Regions from separate parts of the Actinoallomurus vinaceus genome, predicted to be linked through region 1. Evidence: riboswitches for the same ligand, from Rfam matches in the RefSeq annotation. Region 1 holds a riboswitch; each other region holds the start of a gene.

The links. Region 1 has a riboswitch for cyclic di-AMP ahead of ABEA24_RS24695 (CHAP domain-containing protein). Riboswitches for the same ligand answer to the same signal wherever they lie in the genome.
Region 2: another riboswitch for cyclic di-AMP. It lies ahead of ABEA24_RS38330 (C40 family peptidase); the one in region 1 lies ahead of ABEA24_RS24695 (CHAP domain-containing protein).
Region 3: another riboswitch for cyclic di-AMP. It lies ahead of ABEA24_RS23695 (CHAP domain-containing protein); the one in region 1 lies ahead of ABEA24_RS24695 (CHAP domain-containing protein).

What each region holds. Positions count from the first base shown of each region.
Region 1 covers NZ_BAABHK010000007.1:75,092-80,154, reverse strand. The annotation lists gene ABEA24_RS24700 (cysteine synthase family protein) at 1-658, opposite strand, end outside; cyclic di-AMP (ydaO/yuaA leader) riboswitch at 1,754-1,897, shown strand; gene ABEA24_RS24695 (CHAP domain-containing protein) at 1,897-2,916, shown strand; gene ABEA24_RS24690 (hypothetical protein) at 3,317-4,282, shown strand; gene ABEA24_RS24685 (BlaI/MecI/CopY family transcriptional regulator) at 4,458-4,832, shown strand; gene ABEA24_RS24680 (M56 family metallopeptidase) at 4,829-5,063, shown strand, end outside.
Region 2 covers NZ_BAABHK010000014.1:143,156-148,218, forward strand. The annotation lists gene ABEA24_RS38325 (alpha/beta fold hydrolase) at 1-408, shown strand, start outside; gene ABEA24_RS38330 (C40 family peptidase) at 579-1,598, opposite strand; cyclic di-AMP (ydaO/yuaA leader) riboswitch at 1,604-1,741, opposite strand; gene ABEA24_RS38335 (M56 family metallopeptidase) at 1,905-2,837, opposite strand; gene ABEA24_RS38340 (BlaI/MecI/CopY family transcriptional regulator) at 2,834-3,214, opposite strand; gene ABEA24_RS38345 (hypothetical protein) at 3,321-3,596, opposite strand; gene ABEA24_RS38350 (SpoIIE family protein phosphatase) at 3,991-5,063, shown strand, end outside.
Region 3 covers NZ_BAABHK010000006.1:444,605-449,667, forward strand. The annotation lists gene ABEA24_RS23690 (RlpA-like double-psi beta-barrel domain-containing protein) at 22-618, opposite strand; gene ABEA24_RS23695 (CHAP domain-containing protein) at 773-1,537, opposite strand; cyclic di-AMP (ydaO/yuaA leader) riboswitch at 1,551-1,687, opposite strand; cyclic di-AMP (ydaO/yuaA leader) riboswitch at 1,794-1,938, opposite strand; gene ABEA24_RS23700 (sirohydrochlorin chelatase) at 2,431-3,192, opposite strand; gene ABEA24_RS23705 (phosphoadenylyl-sulfate reductase) at 3,174-3,887, opposite strand; gene ABEA24_RS23710 (PDDEXK family nuclease) at 3,884-4,060, opposite strand; gene ABEA24_RS23715 (nitrite/sulfite reductase) at 4,057-5,063, opposite strand, start outside.

The DNA.
Region 1 (5,063 bases):
CGCCGCCGAAGACCGCGGAGCCTTCGACATCGACACCGACCACTTCCACGTACGGCGAGCGTTCTTTGACCGCACGGGCGATACCGCCGAGTTGGCCGCCGGTGGAGACGGTGCACACGACCGCCGACAGGCCGTGGGTCTGGTCGAGCAACTCACGGGCGGTGGTCCGGTAATGCGCCTGACCGTTGAGCGGGTTGAAGCACTGATCGGGACGGAAGGAATTCGTGATCTCGCGTTTCAGCCTGTTGGCGAGCGCGATCCGTGTCTTGTGGTACGAGCCGGAGTCATCGGGCTCGTCGACGACGACGATCTCTGCCCCGTAAGCCTCCAGGAGGCCGCGGTTGGTGGCAGTGAGCTTGGGATCGACGATGGCGATCACTCGGTAACCGCGGGATGCGCCGATCATCGCCAGTGCGATCGAGAAATTCCCCGAGGACGACTCGATGATCGTGCCGCCGGCGGACAGCTGCCCGGTCCGCTCGGCATGCTCGATGATGTACCAGGCCGGTCGGTCCTTCAGGCTGCCGGCCGGATTCGTGCCTTCCAGCTTGACGACGAGTTGCGCCTCGTCCTGAGTCGTGAGGTTGCGAAGACGTATCACGGGTGTGCACCCGATGACGTCCAGGAGCTCCGGCACATACGTATGCGCTGTTCGCATGGGTGATGGTCCTTATCGGTCGCGCGGCGTGACAGTGGGCCTTCTGCGCCGGCGTGGTGCCGACGCGCGCGACTGATCAGGATCGGAAAACGCACAGAACGGCCAGGGCGGCAGCCCAGTCGTGGCGTACTGAGTGACCTGTGTGTGCCGATATCGGCGGTGACCGCTCCCGCCCGTTCGCCTCGGCGTTCACCCACGCGAACATGGGCATGACGTGCGAAGACATGGGAGCACGTTGGCAGGAAAGACCCATCCGTAGCTGACTGTCAGAGGTCGATCCCATCGGCGGATCGTCGTGGCATCTATGCCCGCTGTTGTCGCAGGTCCCGTGTCCGAACGTGGGCATCGAATGCGAGGGGGAGGTGATGGTGAAAGTGCGATGGAAATCGCTATGAAGATGTCCTGCTGGAACGCATGGGCATCCGTATGCCATGAAGACCAACAGCGACAGGAAACCGTGGATAAGCAGGCCGGTGCGATCTCGACCTAACGCGGGGATCCTGGCGAACGCCATCACGGGTGTAACCATAGCCAGAAGATCGCCATAGCTGTTTAAGGTGAGGGTGGTAACTCCTTAATGGTTTGGCAACCCGAAAAAAGTTGGACCGAATATGTGTCAGTCCTTCGACTGTTGGAGTTTCGGGCGTGGGACCTTAACCGAGGTCCATCTACCAGCTCGCGCCTTCGAATGTCAGGTGCCGGCGTTCAGCTTCTGCTCGATGTCTCGAGACGAAGCGGTACCTCCTCAGATCGGGATGTCGCCAATATCCGATGACGGGGCGGCACCTCGCGGCGGGAGCGATACCGCGATGCAGGGATGATCGTTGAACATCTCCTACAGAGAGTAGTAAGCGAGGGCGAGCGGAGCGATCTGGGGCAGCGGTGACGGCGAGATGACGACTCGCCGCCGTGGCCTTCGGGTGAGTCGTGCGGTGGAACATCGCTCCAGCGTGACGCTAGGTGGTTGGGTGAGACGCGATCGGTGAGACCGCTGATTCTCTCAGTTCTTATCTCCAGGCTCACTTGCCGCTTCCGCGACATTGCTACTACATTGCGTCGGAGTCGGACTGCGATCTACCTCCCACCAGGGAGGTACGGTCTGATCCGCCTAGTCCTGTGCCGCAGCCGGCGGCGCGGGAGCCGGGGACCCATCTGTCTCTGGGGTGAATCCGCCTGTGCGGTAGGGCTTCCCTGGCCCGAACCCGTCAGCTAACCCGGTCGGCGGTATAGGGAGAGCGATGGATCCGGTAGGACACAAGCTGCTGCAGATCGCCAAGAGCCAGCTCGGGTACGCCGAGAAGAGCGGCGGTTACACCAAGTACGGCGACTGGTACGGCAAGCATGTCGACAAGGGCTCCTACTACAAGACGGCCCCCTGGTGCGACATGTTCCTGGCCTGGGCTGCCGACAAGGCCGGTGTTGAGGACTGGGCGGGCGAGTTCGCCTCCACACCCCAGCACGCGCTGTGGTTCCAGAAGCATCATGCCTGGGGACACAAGCCCGAGCCAGGAGCGATCGTCTTCTTCTCCTTCTCCGGGAACAAGAGCATCGGCGGCATCGAACACGTCGGCATCGTGGAGAAGGTCGACGGCCACACGCTGCACACCATCGAGGCCAACCACAACAATGCATTGCTGCGCGCGACCCGGGACATCAGCCAGGTCGTCGGGTTCGGGTATCCGGCGAAGGTGAAGGTCAAGGGCAAGTCGATCCCGGGCACGGAGCAGAAGGCAGAGCAGAAGACGGGGGAGAAGTACGTTCCGAAGCACTCCGCTCCGCCGCCCTCGGTCGGGTCGCTCGTCAGCGACGTCGGGCCGGCGACGCATGCCGTCCAGACGACTCACTCAGCACCGGAAAAGCCATCCGCGTTCGCCGAGCAAGGTGCCGCGTTGACCGGGCTCCTGGCCGTCGTCGTATTCGGAACGGCCGCGCTGGCCATCGCCAAGTCCAAGGTCAAGGTGCCGGTGCCCTCTTCCGGAGTGCAGCTTCGCAAACGCGGAAGGCACCACCGCACTCCGGCCGAGCTGCCGGCGGATGTCACCGTAGCTCATCTCGAGGACGCCGACGCGAGTACGACCGTCATGCCTGCGCTCACCGCGCACGCGGCGGCGCAGGCCGAGGATCGCGAATTCTGGGGCAAGATCTCTGAGCTGGAGGAGGACACGGAACTCGCGTTCTGGGACTCGCTTCATTCGGTCGTGGCCGACACGAGTCAGAAGGCAGGCTCATCAAGGTCGGCAGTGTCCTCCGGCCGTTGACGAGGCTCTTCTCCCTGTGGTCGGCCACGTCGAGCCGTAGCCGATTCGTCGGGACGGGCCGCTACGACCTGGCCTTCCATGCGCCGCTCTGGGCGGTTGAGGTCCGGCGCGGTGCCGTCATCACCAACAGGGGCGTCGTCGGCGTGGAGATCACACCTTTCCGAATATGAAACGACTTCCAGTGGCGGCGTGGGGCGGACCGAGCGCGATGAGTGTGTCTGGCGGAGACATTCGGGCGGTACGAGCCCTCGATGGTCAACTTCCCGCACGGACCCTTGAGGGTTACCGCCGTGGGGGTTCTGTCGTCCGTCGAGAACTCGAAGACGCGGAACGATGGCGACGTGACCTCCTCGGCCGGCCGACCGGATCATCCGACCAGACATCCGCCGCTGCGGGACGGTTGCTCTGCGTCTGGAACGCCTATGCGCTGCAAACGCTCGGTGAACACCTACTCGACGCCATCCATCCCTACGACGACGGAAACCTGCCGTCCGGAGCGGCGGCTCGGACCCTCGCCTTCCTCGGACAGGTCGAGCGCTGGCTCTTTCATGCGCGCCGAATAGCGATTGATTCGACCTACCGGATCGAAGACCACGTTCACCTTCCCGCGGACCCTCCGACCTGGCGCGTGGATGAGCCCAGCGATCGTCGGCTGCTGGCGGCGACGGCGACGGCCGCGCGGGCGATCCACGCGCGAGGCCTGGTCGCTCTGGTCCGCCATGCGGATGTGCCGGGAATCCGGTCTGAGGACCGCGACCGCCTCAGGCGAATCCTCGGCCGTGCCGGCGATGCGATCGAGTATGCGGCGCGAGCATCGCTCGACGGTGATCCGGCGACCATGCCGACACCTCCCGATGTGCACCTGCGGTACGCGATCCGCACCCTGTACGCATTCGGCCAATACCTCGCGATGCCGCATCTGCTCGATGGCCGAGACGCTACGAGGGCGGTCTCCCTGGCCGCCCGCGTCGTGGAGAAGACCGATCCATGGTGCCTCACGGACCCTGACCAACGCCCCATCCTTCAGTCGCTCCCCGGAGCGCACGCCGTTCTCGAGCGGATGTGGGCGGCGGACAGCTGCCGGGCGGCGACCGTGCGCGTTCAGGCCCAGATCGCCGCGGCGCTGCGCCTGGGAGCGATCGTTTTCGCGGTCGACCGGGCCGGTGAACGGCTGGGATGTTTTCACCGCTGTCCGTGGCCGGCCGTATATGAGGTGCGGCGTCCGGTGACGATCGGCGGCATCCAGCTCTGGCCATTGCAGCACTTCACTTACGACGTCACGGGTCCGCGCGAAACGGACCTGTTCGCGCGTCGCATCCTCGTGTCGGTCTTCACCCCCGCAGAGGATCGGCCGATCGGCTGGTGACGATTCTGCGCCGGTCTCCTCCTATGGTACGCAGTAGGTGTAAGCCGCTCTTGCTCCGTGATCGAGCCTGCACGGCCTAACACTTGGTGCGGGCCCAATCCTGACCGTCCCTACATGTACTATGGTCCATAGTAGAATGGGGGTGCGACAGCAGTCCGGGGACATGGAGTAGGCGATGGCACTACGGCAGTTCGGTGAACTCGAAGCAGCGATCATGGATTGCCTCTGGCGCTATGGCCGGCCGGTTCCGGTGCGCGAGGTCGTGGAGGACCTGCAAAAAGACCGGACCATCGCGTACACCACGGTCCTGACGGTGATGGACAAGCTGCACAAGAAGGGCTGGCTGCGGCGGGAGAAGGCAGGGCGAGGGCATCTGTACGAGCCGCTGGTCAGTCGCGAGACCTATACGGCACGCCTGATGCGTTCGGCGCTGGCGACCAGCAACAATCAGGCCGCTGCTTTCGTTCACTTCCTGTCTGAACTATCCACTGACGAAGCGCAGGCATTGCAGGCGGCGATGCGGATCGTGTCTCCGGAGAAGAACTCATGACCGCAGCCCTGGCGCTGCTGATCTACGCCGCGGCACTTCTCACCGCAGGACCCCGCCTGTTGAAGAGACTCGACTGGGTCGATCGGGCGCCACGGCTCGGACTCGCGATGTGGCAGGCGGCGACGGCATCGGCGCTTATCTCCCTCGCCTTGGGCGGGCTGGTTCTTGTCGTGCCGGCGATCCGTGACGCGGGCGGTCTCACCCACGTCCTCGACGCATGCGTGACGGCCA
Region 2 (5,063 bases), on a different contig from region 1:
GAACACCCTGTCGCCGACTTCTTCTCCCTCACGCTCGACCAGATCGCCGATTTCAGCTACGCGAATCCCGACGCCTATCGGATCGACCCCGGGGCGCTGACCGACGCGCAGAAAGCCGTCACCGCGGGCAACCGGGCGGCCCTGCAGGCCTATGGCGGCCGGTCGATGTCCGATCCGAGCCTGGAATCACGCCTGGCCGGCATCGCCGCCCCGACCCTCGTCGTCTGGGGCGAGGCGGACCGGATCGCGACACCGGCCTACGGCAGGCAGTACGCCGCCGCCATCCCCGGCGCCGCCTTCCAGCTGATGCCGGATGCCGGGCACCTACCGCAGATCGAGACCCCGGAGGCATTGCTGACCATCGTCGACCGGTTCATCGGCGATCCACAGCTGAAATCCGAAGCCTAGACACCGCGATCACAAAGATCATCACACCGGCGATCGCGCCGCCCCAGTCCAGACCGACGATCGCGAACGTCCAGGCGGCCACCAGCGCCTGTAGGACGCCGAGCCGATTCCACCAGTGCGACGGCTTCCGGTGTGATCCGGCGGCTCGCAGCAGTGACACGCCGGATCCGTTACGGGCGGCTGGCGCCGTCGTAGTGGGAGACCCAGTACGGGTTGGACATGCTGTCCAGCCTGATGACTTCTCCGGTCCGGGGCGCGTGGATGAATTTGCCGCCGCCGACGTAGATGCCCTCGTGGCCCATGTCGTCGAAGTAGACGAGGTCGCCGGGCTGCAGGTCGGACTTGGAGACATGGCGAGTGGCGCTGTACTGGTCGGGGACGACGCGGGGGAGGTTCACGCCGGCGGCACGCCAGGACATCATCGTCAGGCCGGAGCAGTCGTAGCCTTTCGGTCCGGTGCCGCCCCAGATGTAGGGCTTGCCGAGCTGGGCGTAGGCGTACTCCACGGCCTTACGCGCGGGCCCCGAGGCGGGCCCGTTGTACGTGCCACCGGCTCCCGAGCCGGGCGCGGCCGTGGATTCACCGGCCTTGCGCAACAGATTCTTCTGTTTGGCGATGGCCTTCTCGACCGTGGCCTTGCGCGTCTTCAACGCGGCAGCCTTCTGCGAGACGGTCTGGTAGGCGGATTGCGCCTCCGCTTGTTCCCGGCGCAGGCGCTGCGTGGAGGCCAGGAACGCTGTGAGCTCTTGCCCGCGGTTGTTCGACAGCTGAGTGAACGCCGACATCTGGTTCAGCGCCGCGTCCGGGTCCTTGGACGCGAGCACCGTGGCGGTGGTGGAATCGAGAGTGCCGCTCTTGTACGCCTCGGCGGCGATCTGCGCGACGCGCGCGTGCAGGCTCTCGTAGACGCGTCTTTCGGTTTTCGTCTGGCTGTTGAGTGCCTTGAGCCTCTTCTTCGCCGCGTCCAGCTCGGTCTTGGCCTTGTTGTACTGATCAACGATCTTGTCGACCTGGCCGTTGAGTTTTTCCAGCTCCTTCTTCGCGGCCGCAGCCGAGGGCTTGGGGCTCGCCTCGGCGGGGGCCGTCGTGAGAGTCACCGCGACCGCGACCGAAAGCGCCGAGCACAGCCGGAGCGATCGACGCAGCAGTGGACGACCTGCGGCATCCGCGTTCGGGTGGAAGAACGCCACGTGAGAGCTCCTCTCCTAGTCCGCCTACCGGGTTAGCTGTCGGGCTCGGGCCGGAGTCGCCCTACCGGGCGCTGGTGCGCGCCGGATTCGCCCCGGGAGTCTCGGGTCCCCGGTTCCCTCAAGGGATTCGGCGGTCGGCCGTGCCTCGTGTGAAGCAGGGGGCGGCCGATCTCTGACGGAGTGTAGGAGATCTCTTCAGTCTTCTGCCACCCGATGGGGTGATCTGATGGGATAAGTCATGCCGGTGAAGGTGTGGTCTCCTACAGTCGATAGGAGGTTGGTTCTGGTGAGAGGGGCCGTGGGGTGTCAGCAGAAGAACGGCATCGCGGTGAGCCAGCCCGCTGAGATCAGGGCGGGGAGGGCGACGGAGGTCGTCGCCGTGGCCCACGTCAGGTGCCGGAGGTGACCGTTGTCGGCGGTGGCGGACGGCGTCTCGAGGCGGGTGAGTCGCTGATCGATCTCTGATCCGCGTGCACCGTGGGCGGCCAGCCCGCCTATCGGGCTCGGGGCGATCGCCAGTTTCCGGAGCGCGCCGGCGACCGCGCGCCGGCCACACCGCCGCGCCGCGACGTCATCGGCGGTCATCTCCAGCAGGATGGGCAGGCAACGGCGTGCGTCACGGAAGGTCGGCAGCCAGAACAGCGCGGCCGCCAGCGCGTCGACCGTCGTGAGGAACAGATGGTGGCGGTAGCGCAGATGTGCCCGTTCGTGTGCCAGGACCGCCTGCAGCTGGATGTCGTCCAGTTGGTCGAGGGCGCCGCTGCTGAGGACGATCGGGCGCCTTCGCGACGGCACGCAGTAGGCGACCGGCAGCGGATGGTCGAGAACGCAGACGTCGTCGATGTCGCCGGGAAGCCGAACGACGAACTGCAGCGCCTCCTGGTGGCGGCGGCGCTGGGCCACGGTGCGCCGGTACCGGCTTGCGGCCACAAAGATCGCGGCGGTCGCGCTGAGAAGGAGGGCGGTGTTGAGGATGTACGCCGCGGGGTCGCCGGATCCGTCGTGATGGTGCCAGCAGTCGGCCGCCCACTCCGCCGCCCTGTGCACCAGGCCGTGCCGGCCGGTCGAGACCAGCGCGACCACCCCGACAAGGGCCGCGATGGCACCTGCCAGAGCTCCCAGCCACGCCAGAGCGGCGATCCGGGGGATCCGCTGACACCAGGCACTGCGGCTCAGCACCGGCCCGGCGCCGGCGCCGAGGGCGAGGGTGAGGACGCCGAGCCCGGCGAGCTGGCTCACGAACGCGGTTCCGTCGGAGCCGAACGCTGTGCGAGCTCCACCAAGAGCCGGTGCGCGTCCTGCGGGTCGATGGTCTCGACGAACCGGGCCAGGACCGGACCACGGTCGGTGGTCTGGGCCAGCGCCTCGGCCATCACCTGCGCGACGTGATCCTCACGGCTGCGCGTCGGAGCGTACCGCCAGGCGTTCCGGTCGGCCGTCCGTGACAGGAAGCCTTTCTGGACGAGCCGGTCGGCGACGGTCTGGACGGTCGTGTACGCCGATCGCTTGGCCGATCCGGCGTTGACCTTCTCCATCAGCTCGCGGATGAGCAGCGGCTTCTGGGCATCCCACAGCGCCTCCATGATCGCTCGCTCGAGCGGGCCCGCGATCGCCACCTGTCCGTCTCCCTCCCCGGTCCGCACCATTGTGACCTATGCGGCAGGGCGGCCGACGTGAGTCGCCGACGGCCGAAGCGCGGCCTTGGAGCTTCGCACGCGGGACTCAGCCGAGGTCCATGTACCAGCTCATGCCTTCACCGAAGGTCCGGAGAACGACTTCTTGTTCACCGATCAGCGACGGGCGACCGGGCAGCGGACCGACAACGGTCAGATGCCAGCGTTGCGCCTCCGCTCGGTGTCCGGGGACGAAGCGGTACCTCCCCAGATCCGGGTGCCGCCAATATCCGATGACGGCTTTGACATGCCAGGCGAGACCGCCTCCGTCGTCGACCCACGTTGGGCGCTCGGCGCCATCCGACACTTCGAAGGTCACCGTCACGCGCCGCACGACGGTCCGGGACATCGTGGTCGGAGCAACGTCGCTGAAGAGTGATCGATATGCATCTCCTACAGAAGGTAGTGAACAAGAGGAGGCAGGGCAACGCGACCCGCCTCTATGGCGGCGAACGGACGGCGTCGCCGTGGTCATCGAGCGAGCGCGTGGCCATGTGCTCGGCGTCGAACGCGGCGAGGTGATGGCCGCTTTGGCGGTATTTCTACTACCTTGTGTAGGAGATGAGGTCAGCCCGTAGTCGACGCTCCGAGCCGCCGGTGTCCGCCCTGGTCACTCGCTGGCCGGACGGCTCGCGTCGTGACGAGCACGCGCATTGCTGTGGCATGGTGGTATTTGACGGCAAACCACCATATGCGCAGGTCAGGACGGAGCTGAGGTGGTGACGGCGCCACAGAAGTCGCTGAAGTGGCGGGCGTCGGCCGATGGGCCAGGGCGCTGGGAGGACCTGACGTCCGTGTTCGGCCGGTCGACCGCGTTGTTCTGCATGCTCACCGGCCCGGATCACGTGCTCGAGGCGGCCAATCCGGCGTTCTTCGAGACGGTCGGGTCCGACCGTGCCCGGACGGGTGTGCCGATCGCCGAGGCGATGCCGGAGCTCGCAGAGCAGGGCCTCATCGCGCTGATGGACGACGTCTACCGCACCGGCCGGGCCTCCACCACCACCGACGCACGCGTCATGCTGGCCGGTGACGACGGACCCCGCGAGGCGTTCTTCGACTTCATCTACGAGCCCCGGCTGGAGGACGCCGGGGAGATCGTCGGCATCACCGCGGTCGGGGTGGAGACCACCCAGGGCAAGTACGCCCAGCGACTGGCCGCCGAGCACCATGCGCTGCTGGAACAGATCGCCCGCGACCGGCCGCTCGAACAGATCCTCGAAGGGATGGCCCTCATCCTCGAGGAGCAGTCGCCGAACCTGATCGTCTCGGTACTGCTGGCCGATCCCGACGGGCGGCACCTGCGCCACGGCGCAGGCCCCAGCCTTCCGAACTTCTACAACGAGGCCATCGACGGCATCTCCGTCGGCGAAGGCGTCGGTTCGTGCGGCACCGCGGCCCACCGCCGGGAACCGGTGATCGTCACCGACATTCGCACCGATCCCCGCTGGCGGGACTTCCGGGACGTGGCGGAGAAGGCCGGCCTGGCCGCGTGCTGGTCCACCCCCATCCTCGGGGTCGACGGCGGGCTCCTGGGCACCTTCGCGATGTACCACCGGCGTCCCTGCGGCCCGCAGGACGTCGACCTGGCACTGAGCGCGGCCTTCACGCGCACCGCCGCGTTGGCGATCGAGCGCCACCGCGTCCAGCAGGCGCGTGTCGCGGCCGAGGCCAAGGAACGGGCCGCCCGCGAGGATCTGGCCTTCATCCTGGAGGCGAGCACCGAGCTGGCCCGGGATCTGGACGTGGATGAGGCCCTGCACCACCTGGCCCGGCTGGCGGTACCCGCACTCGC
Region 3 (5,063 bases), on a different contig from region 1:
CTGCCGGTGTCGAGGGGGCGGTTACGCCTTGCCGGTGGCCGTGGCGTAGCCGGTGCCAGAGTGGCGGTACACGCCGCCCTTGCCCAGTTCGAGGACCTGGAACTTGACCGTGATCGAGTTCGACGCGGTGCCGGTGAGGTGCTGCATCATCTTCTCCGACAGGTCGATGAGCGCCGGCGGGTTGTGCTGCGCGACGGCCCACTCGGCCGGGCCGAAGTCCTCCACGATGCCGATCTCGCTCTTACCGTTGTAGGTGACCTTCACCTTGGTGCCGAGCGGCCAGTACGGGCTGGCGAGCGTCTGGTACGACATCGGCTTGCCGGAGGCCGTCGACGGGTCCCAGAAGGACGTCGCGGTCGAGACGCCGCCGGGCAGGGCCGCCTTCTTCTCCTTCTTGAGGTCCTTCTTGATGCTCACGAACAGCCGGTCCTGGTTCGCCGTGGCGACGCGTTTCTCGGTCTGCTCGGGCGCCTGCGGGGCGGACGCCGCGGGGGCGCTCTGCGCCGAGGATGCCGACTCCGGGGTGTTTCCGTAAGCGAGGGCGGTGGTCACGCCGGCGCCGGCCAGGGTGACGCCGGCGGCCGCGGTGGCGATGGCCTTCGTCGAGAACCTGATCATGGAAATTCCTTTCGGGGGCATGGGGGAACGGGGGCATGAGGGATGGGGGGATCCCAGGGGCGATGCCAGGGGGATTCGAAGGACCGCCCGGGAAGGGGAGGTCGGCGCGCGCCGCATCGCTCGGCGGCGACGCGGCACGCGCCGGCCCGGGCGATTACTGGGCGTACTCCGGGTAGCCGTAGCCCACGACAGAGGAGGTGCTCCGGGTCCGGATCTTCACGGCGTCGTCCGTGTTGCCCTCGACGGTCTGGATGGTGCCGTCGTGGTTGTCCTTGATGACCAGGCCGACGTGGTCGATGCCGTCGACACCGCCGCCGTTCCAGGAGAAGAAGACGACGGCCCCGGGCTTGGGCGCGTTGCCCCAGCGGCCCTGCGAGATGAACCACTTGGCGTGGGCCGGGGTGAACGCGTCAGCGCCCATTCCCTTGACGCCCAGCTGGTCGCCGACCCAGGAGACGAACATGTCGCACCACGAGGCGTTGGCGTAGTCGCCGACGGACCCGCCGTTCTCCGCCACGCCGCGCGCGGCGTACGGGGTGCCCATGAACCACTGGTTGAACTTGCTGCCGCCGGCCGCGTTCTCGGTGGTGCCGACCTGGGAGACGGCGAGCTTCAGCACGTCCGTGGCCGAGGGCAGCCTCTTCTGCACCTGCTTCTGCGGCGCGGCGAGGGCGCGCGTCTTGACGCGCGGGTCGTCGCGCAGGGCGTTGGTCTGGATCGCCCTACCCATACCGGGATTCGGTATCTGCGCGACATGGTGCGCCGCCTGGTGGGTCGCACCGGGGATCTGCGCGGAGAGAGCCGGCCCTGCGGAGGCCACGGTGATCGCGGCCGCGCCGGCGGTGGCGGTGCCGGCGATGACGCCGGCGAGGGTCTTGCGGTTCAGGGTGAAGCGGGGTTTGGCGTGTCGAGGGGACACAGGGGGGTACTCCTTCGGCTTCCATGCCGCTTACCGGGTTAGCTGACGGGTTCGGGCGTGGAAGCTGCCCTACGGCACGATGTGCCGATTCACCCCAGTGATGCGGTGGGTCCCCGGTTCCGCGAGGTGCGGATTCAGCGGGTCGCCCGCTCATGCGGGCGGCTCGAACAAAGAGACACGTCTGCCGTCGCCGGGCTAGGGGTAGCGGTGACGGCCGGTATTCAGATCAGGGCGGACTCGCGGACAAGGTTCTGCTCCTTACTTCCAGTACGCCTACCGGGTTAGCTGACGGGTTCGGGCGTGGAAGTCGGCCCTACGGCACAGGGGATGTGCCGATTCACCCCGGGACTTCTGATGGGTCCCCGGCTCCGTGATCTTCACGGACTCGACGTTGCCGCTCCCGCTCCAAAATGGATCAACGGGTAGTCCACGGGAGTGGCGCGTTTTGGGATATGAACCGTCTCGGCTCTGTACGGAGGCCCTCGCACGCGTCTTCGCGCCGCGCTGTCTGCGCTGGTGGGCCGGCCGTGCCGGCGGATGTCGGGCGGCGCGTGGGGGGCGTCGCCGGACTGAGAGGAACATATCAGACAAATAGCGACGTGCCAAATACCACCGTCGGACATAAGTCACGTGATGGGTGCCACAAAGATCGCTATAAAGATCAATCCGGCAGCCGTTTGATCGACTTTTACCTTTCCGGCCAGAACAATCATGAGTGGCCGCAAAGGGCGATCAGCGTCGCCACATATCCGAACAGCCTTACGGCGCAGGGTATTCCGCGGCCCGTCACGGCAGGTGACCGCCGCCCGGTAGGAGGCGCGCCGGAGCGCCACGGAGGGAAGGTGTCAGCGCGCCACGGAGGGAAGGTGTCAGCGCGCCACGGAGGGAAGGTGTCAGCCCGCTGCCGCGACGCGATCGCCACGCGTCAGGATCTCGCGATAACGCTGCACGGTGATCTCCGCCACCTCGGGCGCGGCGCCCAGCACGGGCGAGACCGCCACCGCCCCGGCCTCCAGGGACTCCTCGCGGACCTTGTCCGCGAAGTAGCCCGGGGCCAGGAAGTAGGACGCCACCGCCACTCGCGGCGCGCCCGCGTCGTACAGCATGCGTACGGCTTCGGCAGGGGTGGGACGGGCCGCGGAGGCGTACGCGGGGACGACGGAGCGCCAGCCGCGCCAGTCCCGCGCCATCCGGCCGATCGTCGCGTTCGCCGCCGGATCGCTGGAACCGGCGGCGGCGAGCACCAGAGCGGTGCCCGGGTCGGGGCGGACGCCGACCTCGGCGAGCCGCCGCTCCAGGGCCCGCGTCATCAGCGGGTGCGGGCCCAGCGTCGCCCCGTAGTGCAGGGTCAGCCGCGGGTGGGCGCTGTGTACCTCGCTGAGCGCCCCCGGGATGTCGGTCTTGCTGTGGTACGCCGCGGTGAGCAGCAGAGGGAGCACGACGGCCTCGTCGGCCCCCTCTCCGACGAGACCACCGAGCGCCTGCCCCGGGGCCGGGGGAGCGTGGTCGAGATACGAGGTCACGACCCGCACCCCCGATGAACGACGAACAAGATCGAGAAGTTCCTCGATCGTCGCCGCCGCACGGGGATCCCGGCTGCCGTGGGCCACCACGACCAGCGGGATCGTCCGCGTGCTCAGAGGTTGATGCCGCATTCGGTCTTTCCGGTGCCGGCCCAGCGTCCGCTGCGCGGGTCCTCGCCCGGCGCGACCTGCTTGGTGCAGGGCTCGCAGCCGATCGAGGGGTACCCGTCGTACTGCAGCGGGTTCACCAGGATGCCGTGCTCCTCGATGTAGTCGTGGAGCTGGGCCTGGGTCCAGCGGGCGAGGGGGTTGACCTTGACCTTCCCGCGCGCGGCGTTCCACTCGACCACGCGCGAGCCGCGCCGGTGCGAGGTCTCCTCACGCCGGATGCCCGTGATCCACGCGAGGTACGGCTCGAGCGCGCGGTTCAGCGGCTCGACCTTGCGCAGGTGGCAGCACAGGTCCGGGTTCCGGCCGTACAGCCGGGGCCCGAGGTCGCGCTCCTGCTCGGCGACGGTCCGGGAGGGGGTGACGTTGACCACGTTGACCGGGTAGACGGCCTCGACGGCGTCACGCGTGCCGACCGTCTCGGCGAAGTGGTAGCCGGTGTCGACGAACAGCACGTCGATGCCGGGGCGGACCTTCGAGGCGATGTCGACCAGCACGGCGTCCTTCATGGACGACGTGACGCAGATCCGGTCGCCGAAGGTCGCGATCGCCCACCGGATGATCTCCTCGGCGGAGGCCTCCTCCAGTGCGTCGGCGGCCGATTCGACGATGTCGGTCAGGTCGAGCGCCGCGGGGGCGCGCTCGTACAGGAGTGTCATGCCGAGCCCTCCCGTCTGGGAGCGCCCGTGGCGCTGAGCGCGCCGAGCCCGATGAAGCGGAGCTTGAACGCGCGCGTGCACGCCCGGCAGTGCCAGCCGCCGTCGCTCTCGTACGGCTCGAGGTCCTCGTCTCCGCAGTAGGGGCAGTAGAAGGGAACGGCTCTCTCGGTCACTTCAGCTCACCTTCCTCCGCACGCTGCACCCACGCGGCGAAGGACTCGCCGTCGTGCCTGCCCTCCTGGAATCTGCGCAGCACCCTCTCCACGTAGTCGGGCAACTCCTCGGCGGTGGTCTTCAGTCCCCGGATCTTCTTGCCGAACTCCCCGCCGATCGAGCCGCCCAGGTGCACCTGGAAGCCCTCGACCTGGTCGCCGTTCGCGTCGGTGACCAGCTGGCCCTTCAGTCCGATGTCGGCGGTCTGGATGCGCGCGCAGGAGTTCGGGCAGCCGTTGATGTTGATCGTCAGCGGCTCGTCGAAGTCGGGCAGGCGCTGCTCCAGCTCGTCGATCAGGTCCATGCCGCGCTGCTTGGTCTCGACGATGGCGAGCTTGCAGAACTCGATGCCGGTGCAGGCCATCGTCTGACGGCGGAACGTCGACGGGCGGACCCGCAGGTCGTGCGCCTCCAACTCGGCGGCCAGCGCCTCGGTCCGGTCCTCCGGGACGTCGAGGATGACCATCTTCTGCTCGGTCGTCGTGCGCACCCGGCCGGAGCCGTACTCCTCGGCCAGGTCCGCGATGACACGCAGCAGGTCGCCGTCGACCCGGCCGACCCTCGGTGCGAAGCCGACGTAGTAGAGGCCGTCGCGCTGCCGGCGGATGCCGACGTGGTCGCGGCGGTCGTTCCGGGGCCCTCCGGGCGCCGGTCCGTCCGCCAGGGCGTACCCGAGGTACTCCTTCTCCAGGACCTCGCGGAACCGCTCCGGGCCCCAGTCGTTCATCAGGAACTTCAGCCGCGCGCGGTGCCGGAGGCGGCGGTAGCCGTAGTCGCGGAAGATGCCCGCGATGCCCGCCCAGACCTCGTGGACCTGCTCCGGCCGGACGAACGCCCCGAGCCGCTTGGCGAACATCGGGTTGGTGGACAGGCCACCGCCTGCCCAGATGTCGTAGCCGACCTCGCCCTTGTCGTTCACCACGCCGACGAACGCGATGTCGTTGATCTCGTGGATCGTGCACT